Regions from separate parts of the Paenibacillus sp. FSL W8-0186 genome, predicted to be linked through region 1. Evidence: predicted binding sites of a transcription regulator. Region 1 holds the regulator's gene; each other region holds the start of a gene.
What was found. Region 1 encodes Rex, which represses fermentation and respiration genes when NADH is low (regulators of the CRP and FNR family bind a similar motif). Its sites were predicted from a motif close to TTGTGAAATATTTCACAA; they were not measured.

Region 1 (2,204 bases):
CCTTCGCCATTCAATTACAGAAACCAGGCGCTGCTCGTCATTCCGCGTGATTTCCCGAGCGTCAAAGGCAGCGTGGGGGATGAACATTTCGTGAAGATGCTGGTGCAGTCGTTAGCCGAAACGGCTATAGCAACGCGCGGCCGGATGCTGGTGTTATTCACGTCATACCGGATGCTTCGCCAGGTTTATGACCCGCTGAAGGAGCAATTATCCTCCGAGGGAATTACCGTCATCGGCCAAGGAATGGATAGCGGCAGCCGCACGAAGCTGACCCGCAGATTCCAGGGCCAGGAAGCATCCGTGCTGCTCGGCACGAGCAGCTTCTGGGAAGGCGTGGACATACCGGGGGAGGCGCTGACCAGCCTAGCTATTGTCCGCCTGCCATTCCAGCCGCCGAACCATCCTCTTGTCGAGGCGAAGAGCGAAAGGCTTCAGAAGGAGAAGAAGAACCCATTCATGAAGCTGTCCGTACCGCAGGCCGTCATCCGCTTCAAACAGGGGTTTGGACGCCTAGTGCGCTCTTCTCAGGATCGCGGGATAGTGGTGGTGTACGATACGCGCATCTTGGAATCTTACTACGGAAAATATTTCTTATATTCGCTGCCTGGGCCGAAGATGGAACATATGCCGACCGAGCAAATGGTACCGAGAATTTCCGAATGGCTGGATGTTCACGAAGTCCAGGGGGCAAAGGAGCAATAACCGTAATTCATATCGCGCCATTATAAGGGGAGAAAAGCTATGAAATCAGAAAAAATTTCCGATGCGGTTGTACGCAGATTGCCAGTGTATTTGCGTTTCCTCAATGAGCTGAGCCTTCGTGAAGTGCCTACGGTATCCTCTCAGGAATTGGGTCAGAAGCTTGATCTTAATCCTGCGCAAATCCGGAAGGACCTTGCTTATTTTGGGGATTTTGGCCGTAAAGGCATCGGCTACGACGTGTCTTATCTCATTGAAAAAATCCGGCAGATCCTCAATCTGGATCAGCAGATCAATGTAGCTCTAGTCGGAGCTGGTAATCTAGGCCAAGCACTGTCTAACTATAATGCCTACCTGAAGGACAATATGAAAATCGTGGCGGTATTCGATGCCGCACCGTCCAAAATCGGCACCAAGATCAACAATATTACGGTTCAACCGATCGACGAGCTCGTGGAGACGGTACAAGCGATGAACATACGGATCGGTATCATTACGGTTCCTGATTTCGAGGCCCAGCGCGTGGCGGATCAGCTTGTTGCCGCCGGGATCGGAGCGATTCTTAACTTCGCGCCAACTATTTTGAAGGTGCCATCGGAGGTAAGAATACATGCGGCTGATTTCACGACGGACCTGCTCAGTCTTGCCTATTATTTGAATGACGGAAAGGAACTTACTTCGAATGAGTCGTAAACTGCTAATCACAAACGGTACGTTTGCCGTGCTGGAAGAACAAGAACCTGTCGTTAACGGTTATATGCTCGTTGAGGACGACCTGATTACCTATATTGGCTCCGAGCGTCCAGAAGGCAGCGAGAATGCGGAAGTTATGGACGGAAAAGGCCTGTTGTTTTTGCCTGGTCTGATCAATACGCACGGCCATGCAGCCATGTCGCTGCTGCGCGGTTATGGGGACGATATGGTGCTGCAAAAATGGCTGCAGGAGAAAATGTGGCCGATGGAAGCGAAGTTCACAGGTAATGACGTGTACTGGGGAACTGCGCTGTCCGTACTGGAGATGATTAAGGGAGGGACGACAACCTTCCTCGATATGTATGATCATATGGACAAGGTCGCACAGGTGACGGAAGAATCCGGCATCCGCGGGGTACTGATGCGCGGGGCGATCGGGCTGTGCCCGCCTGACGTACAGAAGCAGAAGCTGGATGAAGCGGTTGCTTTTGCTCGCAATTGGCACGGCAAGGCGGACGGCCGGATTACGGCGATGATTTCGCCACACGCGCCTTATACTTGCCCGCCGGATTACATTGAGCAGTTCGTGCAGGCGGCACATGATCTTGACTTGCCGATGCATACACATATGTCGGAGACGCAGGCCGAGGTGGAGCAAAACGTCGCCGATTACGGAGCAAGACCGGTGGAGCATTTGCTTAAGCTGGGCATGTTCTCGCGTCCGACCCTGCTTGCGCATGGCGTTCATTTGACAGATGAAGAGATTGAAGTGCTCGCTGCCCATAAAGTTGCGATTTCACACAATCCAGGAA
Region 2 (2,204 bases), 2.6 Mb from region 1:
GCATCAGCATCCGGTTAACGGCCCAGGAGGCGATGAAGCTGGCTGGAATCAGCACGGGGATAAATACGAGAGCCGTGACGATGATCAACACGTATCGCGATAAAAGGGAAGTGCGAAGGCGCTGCAAAGGGCTTTGATTTATAAATCTCATGCCCGCACCCTGTATCCGATGCCGCGGATTGTTTCGATAATTTCCGGGGCGGCGGGATCACGCTCGATTTTTTCCCGTAAATGCCGAATATGTACCATTAGGGTCTTATCGCCTTCCAGATAGGGCTCTCCCCAAACGGCTTCATAAATTTGCTCCTTCGTCATGATTTGGCCGAGGTGGCGCAGCAGGTAATGAAAGATGTGGAACTGTTTCCCGGTAAGAAGAATCTCTTCCCCGGTGTCCTGGTCGATAATGAGGTTTTCGCGTTCATGGACGAGCAGATGCCGCAGCCTAAGCGGTTCCGGGGAAGCATTGCCGCTGCGGCGGAGCAGCACTTCAATTCGGGCGGCGAGCTCGTCCGGATGAAAAGGCTTCGTCAGGTAGTCATCCGCGAATTCCAAGCCTTGCAGCTTATCATCAATCGAGGTTCTGGCCGACAGCATCAATATGGGCAGATTCGGATGCTGCTTCTTGAGCCGCTGTCCTACCGTGAAGCCGTCCAAGCCGGGCAGCATGACATCGAGAATGGCGAGCCGGCAGGAATCGGCGTGTTCCAGGGCATGCTCTCCGCTCGTGAGCCAGGTTACGCGGTAGCCGCGGTCCTGCAGGGTTTCGTTAACCCACTTTCCGATCTCGGGATCGTCTTCAATATATAGCAAATGAATGGAATTCATCGTCAATAAACCTCCTTTAGCTCCTATTGTGACAAATCTGCATAAAAAAATAAACTGTGCTGGCAAAGCACCTGCATCCTTGTGATTGTAATCACAAGTTGTCAGAGCGGCCTGTGCTACTTTGAATATGAGAATGGTTTTCATTCAAATTTGAAGAATGTGGTGAGGGCTTATGGGGAAAAAGATCGATTTGCATAAAACAGTCTACGAGTTATGCACGGCCGATCCTGAAATCATCGATATCATGGTGGGCTTAGGCTTCGAGCAGCTGGCCAAGCCGGGGATGCTGCAGAGCGCGGGGCGCTTTATGACGATCCCCCAGGGAGCCAGGCTGCGCAAGGTGGAGCTCGATGCGATCAAGGACGCGTTCCGCGCCAAGGGCTATGAAATCACGGAGTGAACTCAGGCGGCGCGTTGTATGGTCCGGAGCTTAGAATAATTTTAAATAATAGGCTTATAAATAGAGGAGGGTACGGCGATGAGCGAAATGATCAACAACCGCGAGCATGCAGTACGAGAGCAAGGACGCCGGCAAGAACTGCTGAAGCAGATCATTAAGGAGCTGCATGAAGGGAAGAGCGTGGAGGAGGTCAAAACCCGGTTCGAGGAAGCAGTCGGGGACGTGACAGTAGCGGAAATATCGGCAATGGAGCAAGCCTTGATGGAGGAGGAGGGTATTCCAGTCTCCGAGGTGCAGCGCCTGTGCTCTGTGCACACGGCTATTTTTAAAGGCTCGATTGAGGAAATTCACCGTTCGTCCAAGCCGGAGGAGCAGCCGGGGCATCCTGTTCATACCTTTAAGCTGGAGAATCGCGAGATTGAGCGGCATGTCAATTTCCGGCTGGAGCTGCATAAGGACAAATTCCGCCGGGAGGACAGCACGGATATCGTCTTTAAGCTGGTGGAAGATTTAAATCTGCTGCTGGATCTCGATAAACACTATAGCCGCAAGGAAAATTTGCTGTTCCCGTATTTAGAGAAATACGGCATCTATGGCCCGACCAAGGTGATGTGGGGTGTAGACGATGCCATTCGTGCGATGATTAAGAAAGTAAAAGAGAAGCTCCTGAGTTACAACGGTGACCGCGCCGATAAGGATATACTCATCATCGATCTGGAGCGCGTGATTACTGAGGTAAACGAGATGATTTTCAAAGAAGAGAATATTTTGCTGCCGATGGCCTTGGAGAAGCTGACGGAGGACGAGTGGGTAAAAATAGCCGCCGAGAGCGATGAGATCGGCTATTGCCTGACTGCCCCGGAACAGAAGTGGGTTCCCGAGCGTGTGCCGCTCCCGTACGACGAAGGTACGGAGGTAGCGGAGAACGGCCAGCTTCCAGAGGGGCTGATCCGCTTCGAGACAGGAATTCTGACCGCCG
Region 3 (2,204 bases), 200 kb from region 1:
ATAGCGACAGGCGTTATTTCTCCAAGGTATTCCAGCGCTATACCGGCGTAACTCCGACCGAGTACCGGGAACAGGAAGAGGCGCGAGGGAGCGGTAATGTGCCGGAGAATGCGGGTGCGGATTCCAACAAGCAGCAAATATAAGTCTCGCAGGAACAGCCTTGCGGCAAAATGAAAAGCAACCTCCTCCCGGCTCGAGATGAGGTTGCTTCCTTGCGTCTTGCCATCATTAAATCCGGCATATTTCGTTGGGGCATAGCTCACAGTGGCAAATGTCCTGCAGCATGACAAGGTCTTTAATAAGGATCATGCCGTTCACATATTCCAGCGCATCCTTCTTGCGCAAGTCGCTGAGCATCCGGTTGACGCTCTCGCGGGTCGCGCCGATCATGTTGGATAGATCCGTATGCGTAATTTTCTTGTTGATCAGAATATTGTCGCCTTGCTTCTCGCCATAGGTATTGCTGAGACGGATCAGGGTGGAGCAAAGCGCTCCCGGCTTGCCGTACATCATCAAGTCGCGGAACTTGGTCTGCGTCAGACGGTGATGGATGCCCATCCATTTCATGAAGTCAATGGCAAAGTCGCAATGCTGGCAGATCATGATTTCGAGATCTTTTTGTTCAATAATGCCGATTTCACTGTCCTCGATGACTTCGGCGGTAAAGCTGTGCTTCGAGCTGAAGAAGGGATCGGCCTGGCCAACCATGTCTCCGCGCCCGTACATATATAGAATAAGCTCCTTGCCTTCGTCCGTGGATTTGGTCAATTTAATGCGCCCTCGCTTAACGAAGAACAGCTTGTCGGAGAAGTCTCCTTCCCAGAACAGATGAGTTCCTTCCGGATACGTCTTGTCTTTCATGGTTACGAGAAGCCGGTTGAAGTTCTGCTCCGTAAAGCAGCTCGTATTCCCACGGGGCGGGGTTGCCGTTGCGAATTGAGTCATTTTTAAATCCCCCTCATGCTCCAAATTTTTCTGAAAATTTTAAATGAATTTAAATTAATTATATACCGAACTTCAAGCTTTGGGGCGGCTTGCAAGGCCGCAAAAGTGTCTAAATTCTAACATTGTGACTATTTTCACTATCTACGCGTCTAAAAACTCATTGCAGAACAGGGCGGTCTATGAAATTAAATTCATGAACCATCGTTGAAAGTACGGAATGAAAAACAAACTATAGAGATGAAAACTTTCATTTCTTTAAAGTTTGTGAAAATATTCACTATACAAACCCAAAATCCTGTGATATGATCGAGGTAACAAAAGAGAAGCTAAAGCTTCCGATGGATAAGCCAGAAAGTGAAAATATTCACAATAGGCAACGCACCCTAGAGAGACTTCCCTGGTTGGTCCATATGAAATTAGGAGGATGAGAGAAATGGCCGTAAAGAACAATGTGACCACGAAGCAGCAGCCTACCGCAGAGGATTACATCCAATCCCTGATCGACAAAGCGAAAAAGGCGACCGAAGCGTTTATGGAATTGGATCAAGAGCAAATTGATAAGATCGTTCAGGCGATGGCGCTTGCCGGCCTCGACAAGCACATGTATTTAGCGAAGATGGCTGTAGAGGAAACTGGCCGCGGGGTATATGAAGACAAGATCATCAAGAATATGTTCGCGACAGAGTACATCCACAACAGCATCAAGTACGACAAGACAGTTGGCGTCATCGAGGATAACCCTTACGACAGCTTCCAGAAAATCGCCGAGCCCGTTGGCATTATTATGGGGATTACCCCAGTGACCAACCCGACATCCACGACGATTTTCAAAGCGATGATCGCGATCAAGACCCGCAACCCGATCATCTTCGGCTTCCATCCATCTGCACAGCGCTGCAGCGCAGAAGCCGCGAAAATTTTGCTGGAAGCTGCGGTCAAACATGGCGCGCCAGCAGACTGTATCCAATGGATCGAGGATCCGTCCATGGACCGTACGAATGCATTGATGAATCACCCTGACGTAGCCTGCATTCTGGCTACCGGCGGCTCCGCGATGGTTAAAGCGGCGTACAGCTGCGGCAAACCGGCGCTGGGCGTTGGTCCTGGCAACGTACCTTGCTTCATTGAGAAAAGCGCTGATCTGGATCAAGCGGTCAACGACCTTATTTTATCCAAGACCTTTGACAACGGCATGATCTGTGCTTCCGAGCAAGCGGTCATTATCGAAGAACCGATCTTCGACCAAGTGAAGAAAAAAA
Region 4 (2,204 bases), 210 kb from region 1:
GCCTGTGCCCATCAGCGTATTGTACAGCTCGTCGGTCATAGCCGTTTTTTGTTTGATCAGCTTTTGCAGCTCCGCCGAATCCGTGATGTCCCCATACAAGACAGCGCCAACCATAATGCCATCTTTCAGCAAGATCTTCTTATACGTGCGCTTCCAATCATCCTTGCTTGCGATGACCGTATGCTCAGGTCCGTCAATAAATTCGCCGGTCGAGAATACGTCCACGCCGGAAATTTTCAATTTCGTTGATACGACCGATCCCTCATAGGGGGCGGTGTCTACTCCGCAAATATGCTTTGCCAGCACCATTCCCTGCTCGAAGAGCGGAGCCACGAGGCCGTAGCATACGCCGCGATGCTCATTGCACTCGCCTACCGAATATACGTCCTTCATCGACGTCTGCATGTAATCGTTAACGACGATGCCTCGGTTCACTTCGATACCGCTGTTCTTGGCAACCTCAACGTTTGGTTTGATGCCTACGGCCATTACGACGAACTCCGCGTCCAGCACGGTATCGTCGGCAAAGCGAAGGCCGCTCACTCTCTCACCGCCAAGCAGCTCGACCGTCTGGGCCTGCATTTTGAACTTAATGCCCTGGCGCTCCAGCTCCGCGCGCAGCATAAGCGCGGCCTGATGGTCCAGCTGCCGCTCCATCAGATCCTCCATCAAATGGACAACCGTAACGTCCATGCCCAATTGTACAAGCCCTTTGGCAGCCTCGAGCCCCAGCAGTCCCCCGCCGATGACAGCCGCTTTCTTGTATGTCTTGGCAGCCCCCAGCATCTGATTGCAGTCTGCAATATCGCGGAAGCCGATCACGCCTTGCTTGTCGCTGCCCGGAATAGGCAGAATAAATGAATTTGATCCTGTCGCGATAATCACTTTGTCGTAAGGAACCCGCATCCCCTCTTCGGTCACTACTTCCTTGTGCGTTTCGTCAATTTTTACGACTTTGGTTCCCGTGTGCAGCGTAATACCGTTGTCCGCATACCATTGCCAGTCATTAAGCACGATATCATCGATCGTCTTGCTTCCCTCAAGCACATAAGAGAGCATGATGCGATTATAGTTCGGATGCGGCTCGCTGCCGAATACCGTAATTTCAAATTGTGTTGTCAGCTTCAGAATTTGTTCGACTGTACTGATTCCGGCCATCCCGTTTCCGATCACGACCAGTTTAGGTTTATGAGTGTTCATATCGAGGAATGCCTCCTTCTTAACTTGATCCTTCGTTTCCATTTCATGGTGTTATTATATAATTAAAATTTAAATGAGATTGTGATTACATTCACATTAATTGTGAATATTATCACAATAACTGTCACATTTTTCTTTTCTTCCCGCTTGCAGCCTGCATTTCGCGAAGATCGGCCTTGCGCAATATTCTTAGTCCAATCCTCGCGAAATACAATCCCTCAGAGCACAGAATCACCAAGTTACATTCTGATCAGCTCCAGCTGCACGTTATCATGCGGTTTAAGGCGCATTTCCAGCCCGTTCTCCTTAAGCTCTTTATGATTTACCTTTAAAACCCACATTTCATGCATGCCCGGCTGCAGCCCATTTACCGCGATAATCTGCTTGTTGTTCAAATTGAATGTAACGATTCCGCTCATTCTCAGCAGATCCCTTACCGTAATGTTATCTTCATACCGTTTCACAAACTGCAGCCGTTCCCCGCCGCTAGCGACGCCATGATTTACGGTTAATATGATCGCTTGCTGCCCCGTCAAATCCCCTTCGCTGCTCACCGTCTTGACATAGACCAGGATAACGTCGCCTTTCTTCAGCTTTGTGTTCCAGTCCTCCGGCTTGAGGTCCTGCTTGTTTAATTTCACGCCCCATTCCAAAGTCGTATCCAGCGCTACATCCCCAACGGACAAGATGCCTTTGCCATCACTCGTAAGCTGGATCAACTGGCTCTCCAGCGCCTGCCGTACGGTAAGTCCCTCCATATAATCAAAATGAATACTGCTGGTTACATCAGGGATCAAGGTGCTTCCATCGATTTTCAAAGTAATGTCATGTTCCTCTTGCTTATGTTCCACCGGAGCCGGAGGCTCTTCTATAGTCTGCGGCGCACAGCCCGTCCCGAGCAGAGCGAGCATGGCGGTCAACATCGATATAAAAGCCGTCTTATAGTTCATATCTGCACCTGCTTTCCATTTAGGCCTCACCCGAGTTCTCTCTTTCTAGCATAA

Region 2: the regulator Rex is predicted to act here: its motif matches at 905-922, upstream of MKX50_RS00855 (DUF1858 domain-containing protein).
Region 3: the regulator Rex is predicted to act here: its motif matches at 1,208-1,225, upstream of adhE (bifunctional acetaldehyde-CoA/alcohol dehydrogenase).
Region 4: the regulator Rex is predicted to act here: its motif matches at 1,301-1,318, upstream of nirB (nitrite reductase large subunit NirB).

The regions. Positions count from the first base shown of each region.
Region 1 covers NZ_CP150207.1:3,278,446-3,280,649, reverse strand. The annotation lists gene dinG (ATP-dependent DNA helicase DinG) at 1-702, shown strand, start outside; gene MKX50_RS14735 (redox-sensing transcriptional repressor Rex) at 742-1,392, shown strand; gene MKX50_RS14730 (amidohydrolase) at 1,382-2,204, shown strand, end outside.
Region 2 covers NZ_CP150207.1:172,952-175,155, forward strand. The annotation lists gene MKX50_RS00845 (HAMP domain-containing sensor histidine kinase) at 1-151, opposite strand, end outside; gene MKX50_RS00850 (response regulator transcription factor) at 148-825, opposite strand; gene MKX50_RS00855 (DUF1858 domain-containing protein) at 998-1,225, shown strand; gene MKX50_RS00860 (DUF438 domain-containing protein) at 1,304-2,204, shown strand, end outside.
Region 3 covers NZ_CP150207.1:3,476,874-3,479,077, reverse strand. The annotation lists gene MKX50_RS15730 (response regulator) at 1-143, shown strand, start outside; gene MKX50_RS15725 (Crp/Fnr family transcriptional regulator) at 229-945, opposite strand; gene adhE (bifunctional acetaldehyde-CoA/alcohol dehydrogenase) at 1,379-2,204, shown strand, end outside.
Region 4 covers NZ_CP150207.1:3,486,441-3,488,644, forward strand. The annotation lists gene nirB (nitrite reductase large subunit NirB) at 1-1,200, opposite strand, end outside; gene MKX50_RS15765 (hypothetical protein) at 1,440-2,150, opposite strand.